DNA from 2 places in the Brevibacillus gelatini genome. Region 2 is predicted to be linked to the other one. Evidence: a T-box and tRNA genes for the amino acid it is inferred to sense, from the RefSeq annotation. Region 2 holds a T-box; the other holds one or more tRNA genes.
The links. A T-box is a leader RNA that pairs with one kind of tRNA and senses whether it is charged. The one in region 2 lies ahead of leuS (leucine--tRNA ligase), so its partner is inferred to be a tRNA-Leu.
Positions count from the first base shown of each region.

Region 1 (7,765 bases), 1.8 Mb from region 2:
ACGGCGGTCTGGGAACGATCCGCTTCCGCAACCAGACGGTCATCCGCAGCGACACCCCGATTTCGTTGCCGGGCGACTCCGGCTCTGTCTGGCTGACGGCAAACAATTACGCTGCCGCCGTCAATTTTGCAGGCTCCGCCGATGGCAAGCTGTCGATTGCGTTTCCAATCCACCGGGCGATGCGCGCCTTTGGGGTGCGTGTAGCACAGCCGACTACGTCCCTTTCCAAAAAACGGGGCAAGCGCCGCAGACGGCGAAACGCCAGGAAGTGATCGGCAGCTCGGAAGCGAGGTCGTCCAGACAGGCGAGCACTTCGTCCGCTGCGTTCTCAATCGAAAAACGTCATATGCGTTTTCTCTTCCCGGTAGTAAGCCAGGCGATCCTGCAGTGTGCCCGTGTGCAGCTCGAACTTGTGCCCGTCGGGGTCTGTAAAATAGATCGAGCGTTTGTCCCGCTCGTCGCGCTCGCGGCCGGGGAGGATGTAAACGCCGTGCTGCTCCAGATGGCGCTTCCAGTCGTCAAAGTCTTCTTCGGCAACGGAGAAGGCGAGGTGCGTGTAGGACAAGGCGATTTCGTTGCGAGGGATGTCGCGCTCTTCGTTCAAGGCCAGCCAATAGCCGTTCCAGTCGAAGTAGGCCAGCTTTCTGCCGCGAACCAGCGGCTTTGCGCCGAGGACATCCCGGTAAAAACAAAAAGAACGCTCCAGATCGGAAACGGAAAACAGCATGTGATTCAGCCCTTTCAGCGGCTGCATGGCCATTGCCCCTTTCGCTTTTTTCTGACGTGACGAGATTATTGTACGTCATCGGTGCGACCGGCTGCCATGGCAAAACAGCCGCAAAAAAACAGGCATCCCGCAGGAAACGGTTTGCCTGTTTTTCATTTTCGCGGATCCGTTTCGTATTGTTACGACTGGCCTTGCTGCTGCGATTGCGCCTGTGTTTGCAGTGTGGACTGAACCTGCGACACCATCGTTTGCGCCTGGGCAATTTCCTGCGAAGCCTGCTTCAGCGCTTCTTCGGCGAGCTGCGGATTGGCAGCCGACTGCTCGATGGCTTGCGTAATCATATTTTTCGCGAGTGTGGTTGCCACTTCGGCTTTTTTCAGCGTATCGGTGTTGATCTGTGTTGGCATATCGTTTTCCTCCTTGCGAAAAAAATTGGTTTGACACACACCGTCATAATTTCTCCCGTTTTGCCGCGATTATGCATGCAAAGTCATCGGCCCAACCGTTTGCGGCGAGGGCTGCATACTTTTGTAGGAGGGGAGGAATGCGTGATGAAGAAAAAGTGGGTAGGGGTCGTCAGGCAGGTAGAGCAGGCGTTCTGGACCATTGTTTTTTCGGCGCAGCGGCGTGTAGGGGAACGGGGAAAAATTTTACCCAGGCGGTTCAATTCAAAAGCGAAAATTCGCCGTTTTTTGACCAGGTTCATGACGCCTTGCCTCGCGAGTCGTGTCATCGGCAACCTCGATCTGAGACGGGTCAACGGGAGGCTGGCTGTTCCGGTAGGAGACGGAATCGGTGCGCCGCCAATCGTCAAGGCGCAAATCCTGAAAAAAAGCGGAAAATGCGTGACGCTTGCTGTCTGGTTTCAATTTGACCGGAGCGATCGCTTTTTTAACGTCTACCAGTTAAAAAAGCTGCCGGATGGACGCTGGATCGTGGCGGGACGGCATCCGTTGGACTATCCGTTCAGTCGGCCTGGACACCTCTTTCGGACCGTGCCCGGCTGTTGCTCGCCTTGTGTGCGGGGCTGCAAGCAGGTGAGCAGGAGAGTCCGACGCAGGTGAACGGGGGAGAATTTTTTGACGGGAAATGGTAACATTTTGCGCCTGACTTCGTTTGTAGGTATGGGAGGTGGGAGATGAAGGCACAACTTTGGAGCGAATGGTTCGCCGAATATCAGCAGCCGTTGTACCGCTATTTGTACCGGATGTGCGGTTCGCGCGAAGTAGCCGAGGAGCTGTTGCAGGAGACGTTTTACCGTGCCATGCTCTCCCTCTCGATTCGCGATGCCCGGCAGGCGCGGGCGTGGCTTTACAAAGTGGCGCGGCATCTGTACATCGACTGGCTGCGCAAAAAAACGTCGGAAAAAAGTATGCTGGAAAACATCCGCCGTCTGTTCAGCGCGTCCTCGCGTACGTATGAACCGGAAACGATTTATCGCCAAAAAGAGGACAAGGAGCGGGCAGAGTGGATTTTGCAGCAACTGCCGGAGCGGATGCGAACGATCCTCTACTTGCGCGAGGTCGAGGAATTTTCCTATCTGGAGCTGGCGGAGACGCTGTCCTTGAGCATCGAGCAGGTAAAAGTCACCCTGCACCGGGCACGGAAAAAGTTTCGCGAGTGGGAGAAGCGAACGGAAGGAGGAATGGACGATGGAGGATGACAAGTTGCGCGACAGGCTAGACGTGTCCGAGGTTGCCTGGGACGAGAAAAAGGCACGTCGCCTGATCTGGCGGTCGCGGTTTGCTCTGTGGAAAAATATCGCACAAACTTTGCTTGCGATCTGGTTTTTTTACACGCTTTACATGATCGTCATTCAAATCGGCTATGCGAAGCTGAACAAAGAGGACGACCTGGTCCGCTACGCTTCGACCTTGATCGAAACGCATTACGCGGGCTTGATGGTGGACAAGTCAGGGCATACTCCGGTGTCGCTGTCTCCCTGGCTGACGCAAGAGACGACATTGACGCTGTACAAGCAGCTTGGCAAGTGGGAGGAAATTGTCGGCACGGTGACGGTCAAAAAACCGCTTTGGGGCAAGCTGGAGTACGAAATCCACTACCAAAAAAAGCAGCTCGACGACCGGGACGGGACTTTTCGCTTTGCCCTGCCTTTGTCGCTGCTCGGCCAAAAGCCGCTTGACGAGCGCAAGGAGCAGGACGAGCTGTGGGAGCAGCTTGCCCATATGGAGGACGGCTACGTGGCGGAGATGGCCTTTTCTACGCTTCAGCCGTATGAGCCGATGCAACTCTACAAACTGCTGGAAAAATACGATCTGTACCTGCTGCAGATGGCGGTGTACGGAGGCGAGCTGAAAACGTTCAAGCCGACGCATACGCGCAGTGAAAGCACGGTTTACGTCCCGAACCTGGTGCTGAGGCCGGCAGTTCACTATAGCGAGGGCGGAAGCATGAGCTTGGAAAAGGCGATGAGTTTGCCCGAATCGGTAGAGGACGCCAAAAACCAGCTCATCCCTGATTTGGAGTGGATGCAGTCTTACGCGCCAGATACATTCGATGCCTATGATGAAAAACGGCTCACCTATTTGCGCGAAAAAGGAATCGTCGTCTATGGCGCCGTAGTCACAGGCCCGGTTCGCGAGCTGGAGAAGCTGCGTGCCGAGACTGGGCTTCACGAGTTTCAACTGGGCAGAATCGCTGTGTGGAACTGGTAGCTGATTTTTTGCTAATCCGATCTTGATTTTGAAGCGACTTGTCTGTATAATATTTAAGTGTTGCGGCACCTTGCAGATTTTGTCGAACAAAGTGAAGCAACAGTGTGTGAGCAAATCGGGAAGTAGCTCAGCTTGGTAGAGTACTTGGCTTGGGACCAAGGGGTCGCAGGTTCGAATCCTGTCTTCCCGACCATTTGCACACAAACGGGCCGGTATGGCGGAATTGGCAGACGCGCGCGACTCAAAATCGTGAGGGAAACCGTGGGGGTTCAAGTCCCTCTACCGGCACCAGCAATCCATACATATGGTTTTTGTTTCAAGGTGGGAAACAGCGAGCAAATCCTGTTTCTCACTTTTTTCATTTTCGGGTGCGTCTCGGAGAATAATTTACTGAAAATGGCAAAAGAAAAAGTCAACGATGAGAGTTGACTTTCTTTAGGAACCAACTATCTTCTATTGAAGCCTCATAACGATCAAAGCGATTGTAATCAGCAGAAAGAGGACAAACAAAACTCCAAACACGATTGAGGTGTTTGCAGCCTTGTTAAATCGAGCAAGATCATCCCTCCCTTTTTGATTATAGCACTAGCAAAGCTTTCGGACTAAATTTACCGGAATTTTCTTCCATTCCTTCTTCAGAAAAGCGTCAACGCGCAAACAAAAACGACACGCTCACGGCAAAAAACAGCCAGGCGTGCCTTCCTTGTTTTATGAACTTGGCTTTTTGTTGTTTTTCCAGGGCGGGTCGCCCCATTCGTGGATTTTGTTGCTGACCTTGTAAAACAGAAACGGGATCAAAAAGGCAAGCAGCGCGCCGGCAAAGGTGAGAAACGGTGGCAGTGTACCGAAAAATTTCATCATGCTGGTCACCTTCCTTCATCTAATTCCGAGCGGTTGATGGAACCGATATTTCGCAAGTACACTTTGGCTTTTACCCGGATCTCGCTCTTTTCGTACAGGCGTTGTCCGTCTTCCCAGTCGTGCTGGATCTTCTTCCAGAGCGGGTAATTTTTCTGGCGGATATGGCTGCCCAATTTGATGACATCGACTTTCATTTCCTTGTGTACTTTCTGGAGCGTATCCTGGCACATTCGCTCGATTTCTTTCGCGAACGCTCGCTCCAGTTTTTTCGTTTCTTCCTTGCTGAGAAAATCCATAAGCGAGTAGGCTTCTGCCAAAATGCCCTCGCACTCGATATGGATCGTGAAAACAAAGCGCTGCTTGTCGCGCAAATCTTGTTTGATGGTATGTTTCGTTCCCTGGATGTTCATGACGACCAAATCGTTTTTGACCTTGGCTTTTAGCAGTCCCCCGCTAATATTCCCCGTCAAAAAATTCAAGCCCTCGGTTTCCTCTTCGCCGAGAAAGCCAACTAATTGGTTGTTATTGGAAAAAACAGCGCTGCCCGCCATTTTGATTTCGTTTTTTTCGGCGCGCACCCTTGGAATGACGAAGCCGAAGGGGCTGAGCAGCTCCTCGTGAACGTCACCCATCCTGACCTGGTGAAGCATGCGCGCGTTTCGATCAATGTGTTCGCCAATCTGATTGATGTAGAGCGCAGGCAGCTTTTCCGTTTTCGGCGTGACCTCGATAATGCTTTTGGCGGGTCCTTTGGAGATCAAGACTTTGCTGCCGCGTCTGGAATCGGGATCGCGCAACAGAAAATCCATGGCGTTGGCAAAGCCGTTCTCGGAACGGGCGACATCTTCCGAGATGACGATAATCTTGAGATGCTGGTAAAACGGAGCGCGACTGGTTCGCGTAGCCAACTCGCGGGAAACTTCAAAAAGCGAATCGCCCTCCGAAGTGAGGTTGAGAAACGCCTCGTTTGCCGTGTTTTGTCCGTCGCCTGCCTGGCTGCCTGCGATCAGTCCGCCGGGGATGACAAGTTGGTGGGTGACGAGAAAGCGTTCCTTGACCTTCGGTTTTCCCGGCGACTCCTTTGTTGCCCGCTTTTCCGCCTCGTTGGTGCGGGGGACATCAATGGCGACACCAAGGACAAAGCCGCGTTCTTCAATCTGTACCTGATCCCAGCAGCCTGTGACCAGCGCTGACAGGAGAGCGATCAGACAGGGCAGAACAAAGCGTCTATTCATGGCCTTTCACCCCGCGGAATACAGCGATCACCAACAACAGGATGGGACACAGGTAAACGATAATCATCCCGTAGTACGTCACATAGTCGGCAAAGGTAAAGAAGTCAACCAGATTTTGCGGGAGCATGGCGATGAAGTAAATAATCGGCGACAGAAGCAGGATCCAGACCATTTTTTTTACGTTGCGGAACATCGACGTCAAATTGATGATCGCAATATCGAACCACACCATGCACGTATCGAAAATCGTCATGATCCAGATGGCAAAAAAGATGGATTCGACTCGTTCAAAAAACCCGCCGGGAATTTCCACTTCCTTCGCGAGATCAATTGTCGGGTACGTCAAGTTTTTCACAACCTCCGCAGAAAATACGCCGATGACGAAAATGTAGATGGTCAGGTACAGGACCACCGGGATGAACAGCCCGAGTGCCATCGCCTTTGTTCCCTCTTTCGGCCTTTTCATCAGCATGGTATAGAAAAGGATGATTTCGAACCCGGAGTAAGAAAGCCCCACCGCTTGCGAGCCGTTCAGCAAGGATTGCCAGTCGGACGAGAAAAAGGGGCGGACGTTTTCGAATTCGATCAATTGCGAGGTGAACAGCAAGACGAGAAACAGCACGACAAGGACGACTGGCGAAAACAGCAAATTAAGCCGCAACATGGAGATGCGCGATCCTGCCATGGCGTATTGGACAACAAAGAGAAAGCTCAGGGTAATCATTTCGACAGGGGTATTGTAAAACAAATACTGCTTGGCAATGTTGCCGATCGCGCGAATCTCAAAAGAGACGAACAGCATCGAGTACACACAGACAAGAAAGGTAAGGACGTAACCGACCGGCTTGCTGGCGATCTGCGAGGTGTACTCAAAAAAAGTTTGCCGGGGGAAGCGGGCGGCGAGCTTGGCGAGCAGCCAGCCGATCAGAAAGGCGACCAGGCCGCTGAGGACGATGGAAATCCAGCCGTCGATTCCGCCGGTCTCTTTGGCGAGTGCGCGCGGGAAGGTCAGGATACCTACACCGATCATGACAGAGGTGATGTTGATGCCCATATGGTTTGTGCTGAGCATTTTATCCGACAAGGTTCGTGCACTCATTTGGAGTCCCCTGTTCTCATTCGAATTTCATCTTCCGCATGTAACATTTCGGGGCGGTCTTTCAGAAAAGTGACAGGCGCGCGCAAAATCAGATCTTTCCAGTCTCTGGCCATGTGCGGGGCAAACGGAGCCAGATACGGATGACCGATGCTGGTCAGATTGGACAGGTGTATCAGGATCGCGATCAGGCTTAACACGACGCCGTACACCCCGAAGATCGCGGCGGCAAACATGGCGAAAAACCGGATCATGCGAAAGGCGATCGCCAGGTGGTACGCTGGAATGGCAAACGACGAAATGGCTGTCAACGCTACCACAATAACCATGACCGGGCTGACGAGTCCGGCTGATACAGCGGCGTCGCCGATCACAAGACCGCCGACGATGCCGACTGTCTGGCCGATCGGTTTGGGGAGCCGCAGTCCCGCTTCCTGCAGCAGCTCCATCGTCGTAATCATCATGATCGATTCCACGAAAGCCGGAAAAGGAACGCCGTCCCGCGTGGCAGCGATGGAGAAAGCGAGATCGGACGGAATCAGGCCAGGGTGAAACGTAACCAGGGCGATGTAGAGCGAAGGCGAAAAGACAGCGAAAAAAGCGGCCAAATAGCGCAAAAGACGTGTCAGGGTGCCGACGATCCAACGCTCGTAGTAGTCCTCGGGAGAATGCATGAGCAGACCGAGCGTGACGGGGAGGATCAACACCATCGGGGTACCGTCCAGCAAGATCGCGACACGTCCCTGAAAGAGGGCGGCACTGACCTTGTCCGGACGCTCGGTATTGTTCGACTGGGGAAAAGGCGAGAGAAAATCGTCCTCGATCCACTGCTCGATAAACCCTGACTCTTCGACCTCGTCAACGTCGATGGTGGCGATTCTGCGCTGGACTTCCTTGACCAGATCGGGATCTGCGATATTCTCGATGTAGGCGACGAGCAGCTCGGTTTTGCTGCGCTTTCCTACCACCATGCTCTCAAAGCGCAGGTTCGGGTCTTTGACCCTTCTGCGAATGAGCACAGTGTTGTCCCGAAGGTTCTCGGTAAAGCCGTCGCGGGGACCGCGCACCAGCCCTTCGGAGACAGGTTCCTCGATGGCCCGGGACTTCCAGCCTTTGCTGTCAATGAGAATGATCTGGCTTGTGCCGTCGACAATCAGGGCGGTATCGCCGG
Region 1 is NZ_CP154342.1:3,415,368-3,423,132, reverse strand. It holds gene AAFJ72_RS16540 (hypothetical protein) at 1-272, shown strand, start outside; gene fosB (metallothiol transferase FosB) at 329-754, opposite strand; gene AAFJ72_RS16530 (hypothetical protein) at 907-1,134, opposite strand; gene AAFJ72_RS16525 (hypothetical protein) at 1,279-1,791, shown strand; gene AAFJ72_RS16520 (RNA polymerase sigma factor) at 1,866-2,390, shown strand; gene AAFJ72_RS16515 (anti sigma factor C-terminal domain-containing protein) at 2,380-3,402, shown strand; tRNA gene AAFJ72_RS16510 (tRNA-Pro) at 3,519-3,595, shown strand; tRNA gene AAFJ72_RS16505 (tRNA-Leu) at 3,611-3,693, shown strand; gene AAFJ72_RS16500 (hypothetical protein) at 4,111-4,263, opposite strand; gene AAFJ72_RS16495 (Ger(x)C family spore germination protein) at 4,269-5,498, opposite strand; gene AAFJ72_RS16490 (GerAB/ArcD/ProY family transporter) at 5,491-6,597, opposite strand; gene AAFJ72_RS16485 (spore germination protein) at 6,594-7,765, opposite strand, start outside.
Region 1: it encodes a tRNA-Leu, which carries the amino acid that the T-box ahead of leuS (leucine--tRNA ligase) is inferred to sense. The anticodon was not compared.

Region 2 (7,765 bases):
GATCATTATCAGCAACCGCACGATGGAAAAAGCCGAACAGCTCGCGAAGCGGCTTGGCGGGCTGGCGGTCGCTCATAGCAATGTGGATTTGGCCCGAGAAGCCAACATCATTCTGCTGTGTGTCAAGCCGCTGGAGTACAGTGTGTTGCTGGAGCAGCTCGCTCCTGTCCTGACGTCCAAACAGCTTCTCATCACCATCACCAGCCCGATCAAGCTGGAGTATCTGGAGTCAAAAGTGCCCTGCGCGATCGCCCGGGTCGTCCCCAGCATTACCAACGCAGCGCAAAGCGGCGTCAGCCTCTGCGAATTCGGCGAGAGGGTCGATGAGGAACAGCGCGATTTTATCCGCAATCTGTTTGCCCACATCAGCACGCCTGTCGAGATTACCGAGCCTTTCTTGCGCATCACTTCCGATATTGCCAGCTGCGGCCCTGCTTTTTTGAGCTATATTTTGCAGCAAATGATTCAGGATGCCGCGGAAGAGACGGGCATCTCCACAGAAGCGGCTACGTACTTGACCGCGCAGATGCTGATCGGCGTAGCGGATCTGTTGCGCCAGGAAAAATTCACGCTCCCCTCCCTGCAGCAGCGTGTCTGCGTCCCCGGAGGAATTACCGGCGAAGGACTGATTCCTTTGCAAGACAAGGTACCCGGCATTTTTAGGGAAGTTTTCCGGCGCACGCGCGCGAAGTTTGCCGAGGATCAGGAGTTGCTTGACCGTTATTTGAACGAACAGCCGCTGTAGCAGCGGGGCCACCAAAACGCAAACATAGCAAAAAGGAGCGGAAACCTGTTCCCTACGAACAGGCTCCACTCCTTTTTGCTTTCCCCTCACCTACGCTCGCCTTCAGCCGATAACGACGTGTTGGTGGGGATCAATTGGCGACCCCGTGTCTCTGACCCGACTATCGAACCACAATGTTAACCAGTTTGCCAGGAACGGCGATGATTTTGACGATTGACTTGCCTTCGATCAGTTCTTTGATCTGCTCGTTGGCAAGAGCCAGCTCCTCCATTTGTTCCTTGGTCGCGTCGGAGGCGATCAGTGCCTTTTCCTTGTTTTTGCCGTTGATCTGGATGACGATTTCCACTTCGTCGTCGACCAGCTTCGATTCATCGTAAGTTGGCCATGGCTCGTACGCGATTGTTTCCTTGTGGCCGAGCTTTTCCCACAGCTCTTCACCCAAGTGCGGAGCGATCGGGGAGAGCATTTTCACGAAGTCTTCCATGTATTTTTTCGGCAGGACGTCAGCTTTGTACGCTTCGTTGACGAATACCATCAGTTGGGAGATACCTGTGTTGAAACGCAGGCCCTCGTAGTCTTCCGTCACTTTTTTCACGGTTTGATGGTAGACGCGCTCCATGCTGTTCGGTTTTGTCGTATCGACGATTTTCGGGTTCAGCTCGCCATTGTCCTGCACGAACAGGCGGTATACGCGGTCCAGGAAGCGGCGCGCGCCATCGAGACCTTTTGTCGACCAGGCGATGGATGCGTCCAGCGGCCCCATGAACATTTCGTACAGGCGAAGTGTGTCTGCACCATGGCTGTCGATAATATCGTCCGGATTGACGACGTTGCCTTTGGATTTGCTCATTTTTTCGTTGTTTTCACCAAGGATCATGCCTTGGTTAAACAGCTTCTGGAACGGTTCCTTCGTTGGCACGACGCCGATGTCGTACAGGAATTTGTGCCAGAAGCGGGCGTAGAGCAAGTGCAATACGGCGTGCTCCGCACCGCCGATGTAGATGTCGACTGGCAGCCATTCTTTCAGCTTTTCCGGATCGGCCAACGCTTTGTCGTTGTGCGGATCGATAAAGCGCAGGAAGTACCAGCAGCTGCCCGCCCATTGCGGCATGGTGTTGGTTTCACGACGCGCTTTCATGCCTGTTTCCGGATCGACGGTGTTCAGCCAGTCGGTGATGTTGGCCAGTGGCGATTCGCCTGTGCCGGACGGCTTGATTTCTTTTGTTTTTGGCAGCATGATCGGCAATTCGGACTCCGGTACGGTTTTCATCGTGCCGTCTTCCAGATGCAGGATCGGAATTGGCTCGCCCCAGTAGCGTTGACGGCTGAACAGCCAGTCGCGCAGACGGTAGGTCACTTTGCGCTGTCCTTTTCCTTCTGCTTCCAGCCATTCGATCATTTTGTTGATCGCCTGTTCCTTGTTCAGGCCGTCGAGCATACCGGAGTTGATGTGCTCTCCGTCGCCTGTGTACGCTTCCTTGGAGATGTCTCCACCTGCAATGACCGCTTTGATTGGCAGGTCAAACGTTTTGGCGAACTCGTAGTCGCGCTCATCGTGCGCCGGTACCGCCATGATCGAGCCTGTTCCGTAGCTAATCAGCACGTAATCGGCGATCCAGATCGGCAGACGCTCGCCGTTTACCGGGTTGATCGCATAGGCACCTGTGAATACCCCTGTCTTTTCCTTCGCCAGGTCGGTACGCTCCAGATCGCTTTTGCGCTTGGTCTGCTCCAGGTACGCTTCCACTGCTGCTTTCTGTTCAGGCGTCGTAATTTTTTGCACCAGCTTGTGCTCGGGCGCGAGTACCGTGTAGGTTGCCCCGTAGAGCGTATCCGGGCGGGTCGTGAAGACAGTGAAGGTTTCGTCGTGTCCATCAATGGCAAACGTAACTTCTGCCCCTTCGGAACGGCCGATCCAGTTGCGCTGCATTTCCTTGATGCTCTCCGGCCAGTCCAGCTCTTCCAGGTCTTCGAGCAGTCTTTCCGCATACGCGGTAATTTTCAATACCCATTGTTTCATCGGACGGCGTTCGACCGGGTGGCCGCCGCGCTCGCTTTTGCCGTCAATGACTTCTTCGTTGGCCAGTACGGTTCCCAGCGCCGGGCACCAGTTCACGGCTACTTCGTCAACGTAGGCCAGACCGTGCTCATACAGCTTCGTAAAAATCCACTGGGTCCATTTGTAGTAGTTTGGATCGGTCGTGTTGATTTCTCTGTCCCAGTCGTAGGAGAAGCCGAGCGACTTGATTTGGCGGCGGAACGTGTTGATGTTTTTCTCCGTAAACTCCGCAGGGTCATTCCCCGTATCGAGCGCGTACTGTTCGGCTGGCAAGCCAAACGCATCCCAGCCCATTGGATGGAGCACGTTGTACCCTTGCATCCGCTTCATGCGGGACAAAATATCCGTAGCCGTATAGCCTTCCGGGTGTCCGACGTGCAGCCCGGCACCGGAAGGATACGGGAACATATCGAGTGCGTAAAACTTTTTCTTGTTCGGGTCCTCAGAAGTTTTGAATGTCTTGTTTTGCTCCCAGTATTGTTGCCACTTTTTTTCAATTTCACGATGACTGAAAACCATGTAGAGCACTCCCATCTTGAAATAGGTAAAAATGAAAACCTGGCTTTGCCAAGCTGTTGCCGTATGTTGCGTTCGCGAACTACTTTTCGAGCGCATCCGAAACTTGGCTGCGCAAACCGATTGACGCAGCCTTTGTGGCCCTTATACCAGATCCGATTCCGTCAATTTTGGTCCAGTACAAAGAAAAACCCCACGTCCCCAGCCGTTCTACGAAAGGGACGAGAGGTTTGTTGATCTTCCCGCGGTACCACCCAGATTGGCGAATGCAAAAGCATTCACCCACTTGAAATCCGTAACGGGGATGAGCCGCCTGCCCTTACACAGCCATGTGCACATGGCCTTCGGGGCAAGTGCTGGGAGGCGAGTTCAGATCGTCCCGGGTTGACTTGCACCTGCCGTCAACTCTCTGCATGCGCGGGGCATATTCCTACTATTCCTCTTAAGCGCGTCGAAATTTGCAGTTATAACGCCATTATAGTCAATATAAACCAACCGTGTCAAACCCTACGGCTTGCGAGCAGCAAAAAACAGGCGTTCGCTCGTTTCCTTCGGCGGCAAATCCGAATAGTCTGCCGAAATTGCGATGTCCGTGAATCCCGCGTCTTTCAGCCAACGCATCAGTTGAACCGGCTGGTAGGCTCTCTGCCAATGCTCCTCTTCCAGCCGCTCGTACAAGCCGTTTGGCTGGCGGACGAAAAAGGTGAGCTGGTGCTCGACTTCCAGGCGCAGCGGATCGCAAAAACATTGCCAAATGTACGAAACCTCATCGTCTACGTAGGTGAATGTCTCGTCGCCGAAAATATGCAGCATTTTGTACGGGCTGTGCACGTCAAACAAAAAGCTTCCCCCGGGGGCAAGGTGAGCGAAGACGCGCCGAAATGTCTCCTGCACGTCCGCTTCTTCCGTCAGGTAGCTGAGGGAGTCGCACAAGGAAATGACCGCGTCCGCCTCCGACAAGGAAAGCTCGCGCATATCCTGCTCGACCCATGCCACCTCTACCTGCTCCTGCCGCATTTTGTCGTAGGCAATCGCCAGCATCTCGGCTGACAGATCGACGCCTGTGACGCGATAGCCCCGTTTGGCCAGCGGAATCGCAATCGTTCCTGTCCCGCAGCCAAGATCAATGACTCGCTTGGGCACCTTTCCCTTTTGCCAGGTGCGCTCAACCCAGTCCAGCCATTGATCGTAGGGGGTGTCTGCCATGAGCCTGTCGTAGACTGCGGCCATGTGCGTGTACGCCATGTGTCTTACCCTTGCGCAGCGAAGGATACTTCTTCGGCATCCTTCCACAGGCGCTCCAGGTTGTAAAACTCGCGATCTTCGCGGTGGAAGACGTGCATCACGATGTCGCCCAGGTCGATGAGCACCCAGCGTCCTTCATCCGCGCCTTCGATGCCGCGGACATCAAAGCCGTTTTTATGGGCTTGATCGCGAATTTCGCGCACGATCGCCTGTACTTGCCGCTCGTTGTTTCCGTGGCAAATCATGAAGTAGTCCGCAATCACGGAAAGCTTGCTGATGTCCAGCACCTTCAGATTTTCGGCCTTTTTCTCTTCCGCTGCCTTCACTACCAGGCGAGCCAACTCTTCTACTGTTTTAACCATCAAAACCCTCCTTCTTTCCCTTTGCGGGATACCAGATCGTTATAGGCGATAAGCGTCAACGGGTACACCGTCTTCTGCTTTTCTATCAAAAACTGGATCGTGCCGCCCAAAGCAAGGGCCAGGGCTGCATCGAGGTCTTTATCGGCCAGCGCGCGAATTTTCTCCACGCCGGGAAAACTGCGGTTCGGTTCAATATAGTCTGCCACACAAACGACTTTTTCTAACAGGGACATCCCTGCGCGCCCTGTCGTATGGTAGCGAACGGCTTGCAAAATGTCCGGGTCCGTCACGCCCAGGTCGTACTGAATGACGATTGCCCCGGCAAAGGCGTGCCACAGCTCTTTTTCCCCTTCCAAAAGCTCTGTCGGCATATCGTGGCGAACGAGAATTTCGAACATTTTCTCCACGGGCCAGCATTTGCAGTAATCGTGCAAAAGTCCGGCTAGCTCGGCTTTTGCCGGGTCAGCGCCGTAACGCTCGGCAAGCTCGCGGGCAGACCGGGCGACCCCCAGCGTGTGCTGGTAGCGCTTCTCGTGCATTTGCGCCCGGATGCGCGCAAGCAGTTCCTCCCGATTAGACAAAAGTATCATAGATTCGGTTCTCCTTTATATAACGCTCGACAGCATCTGGTACCAGATAGCGGATGCTTTTGCCCGCCGCCGCCTTTTCACGGATTAGCGTGGATGAGATGTCCCAGACCGGCATCTCCACGAAGGTGACGTACTCGCACGCCTCCCGCTCCAGCTCCGTACCCGGTCTTGCCAGACCTATAAAGCGTACCATACGGATCAGCTGCGAAAACTGGTACCATTTGGGCAAGATTTTGACCATATCTCCCCCAATGATAAAAGAAAACTGAAAATCAGGAAACTGCTCTGTGAGCTGAACCATCGTATCGTACGTGTATGAGCGGCCTTTTCTGGTCAGCTCGATCTCCGTTACGCGAAACGACTCGTGATCGGCGATGGCGAGCTGAACCATTTTCAGGCGGTGGTGCGCCTCTGTCAGCCCTTCCCGGCTCTTGTGCGGCGGAATGTACGTCGGCATAAACCAGACCTCGTCAAGTCCGGCCTGCTCTCTGGCCTGTTCCGCCGCGAGCAAATGGCCACAATGGATAGGGTCAAACGTGCCGCCCATGATTCCGACTTTTTTGCGTGCGTCCTTCATGGCGTTCGATCACTTACGGCAGCTGGATCGTCTTGTGCTCCCGGGACTCTTTGTACAAGACGACCGTATGGCCAATCAGCTGCACCAGCTCGGCCCCCGCACCTGCTGCCAGTTCTTCTGCTACTTCATGCTTGTCGTCGGTGTTGTTTTGCAAAATCGAGACTTTAATCAGCTCGCGCACTTCCAGCGCTTCCTTGATCTGGTTAATCATATTTTCGTTAACGCCGCCTTTTCCTACCTGGAAAATCGGCGTGAGATGATGGGCTTCTGCGCGCAAAAAGCGCTTTTGCTTGCCGGTCAACATCGGCATGCCTCCTTTTCATTCCTCAATCATGATCGATCAGACTGTTTTTGTCAGTTGCTGCAAGACGACCTCGCGCATGACTTCCGTCGGCGCAGCGATTCCCGTCCACAGCTCAAAAGCTAGAGCGCCCTGGTTTACAAACATGCCGACGCCGGAGTGAACAGTCGCTCCGATTGCCTTCGCTTCCCGGAGCAGTCTCGTCTCCAGCGGGTTGTAAATCAGGTCGCTGACAACCAGTCCGGAGTGTAGCCAGTCGGCTGGCACCGGGGTGTCCTGCACGTTTGGCAGCATCCCGATGGAAGTCGTATTAATCAAAAGCGAAGAGTCTGCAATTGCGTCTTTTTCTTCGCCCTGCTCGACGATTCGCGTCGGAACGATTGTGCCTACATGCTCGGCGAGCACGGCGGCCCTTTCCCGCGAACGATTGATGATGCGGATTTCCTTCACGCCTTTTTCGGCGAGTGTAAACGCAACGGCACGGGCAGCACCGCCCGCGCCCATCATGGTGACAGTTTGCTTGTCCAGCACGATTCCCGTCTCTTCCACAAGGGAGCGGACGTAGCCCATGCCATCTGTATTGTAACCGATCAGCCTGCCATCTTTGCTCACCACGGTATTGACGGCGCCGATTCGCTTCGCCAGCGGATCAATCTCATCAAGCATCGGCATGATTGCGACCTTGTGCGGGATCGTCACGTTAATCCCGCGAAGCCCCAATGCGCGAATCCCCGCTACCGCGTCCTCCAGCGCTTCCGGTTCGACGTCGAAAGCCGAGTAGGCAAAATCGAGCCCGGTCTCGGCAAAAGCGGCATTGTGCATCATCGGAGACTGAGAATGGGATACCGGATGTCCAAACAGGCCGACCAACTGTGTTTTGCTTGTAATCATGGAGCTTTTCCTCCCCCGTAGGTTCTCTCTACAGCATATGGCGCAAAACAAAGGACGCCATCATGCACGTCGCCCGCAAAAGGCTAGATCAGTCCTCTGCGCATGCCTACGCTTACCCCTTTTGGCGCGTGAACGACGACGTTCGCTTCGTACTTGCCTTGAAGTGTCACCCAGCCCAAGCCTGAAATGACAATATCCGTAGAGAATTGCGACTGCTTGACCTTGAACGAATGCTTCACAAACGGCGGCAATGCTTTTGCCGCTTCCTCCCCGGTAGGTGGCACGAGCAGTGTGCCGTGATGCTTTTGCTGCACCTCGTCCGCCTTTTCCAGCTTCGTGCGATGGATGTACAGGTCGTTGTCGACGTAGATGACGAACGGCTGCTTCGGCCCGCGCACAAAATCGATGCGGGCAAGTCCGCCCAAAAACAGCGATTGTCCGTCCTCAAGCTGATACACCTTGGAGTTGATCCGGCTCTT
Region 2 is NZ_CP154342.1:1,628,721-1,636,485, reverse strand. It holds gene comER (late competence protein ComER) at 1-745, shown strand, start outside; gene leuS (leucine--tRNA ligase) at 906-3,323, opposite strand; T-box leader at 3,535-3,776, opposite strand; gene AAFJ72_RS08090 (class I SAM-dependent DNA methyltransferase) at 3,828-4,565, opposite strand; gene rsfS (ribosome silencing factor) at 4,571-4,927, opposite strand; gene yqeK (bis(5'-nucleosyl)-tetraphosphatase (symmetrical) YqeK) at 4,927-5,517, opposite strand; gene AAFJ72_RS08075 (nicotinate-nucleotide adenylyltransferase) at 5,501-6,094, opposite strand; gene yhbY (ribosome assembly RNA-binding protein YhbY) at 6,108-6,398, opposite strand; gene AAFJ72_RS08065 (shikimate dehydrogenase) at 6,435-7,286, opposite strand; gene yqeH (ribosome biogenesis GTPase YqeH) at 7,370-7,765, opposite strand, start outside.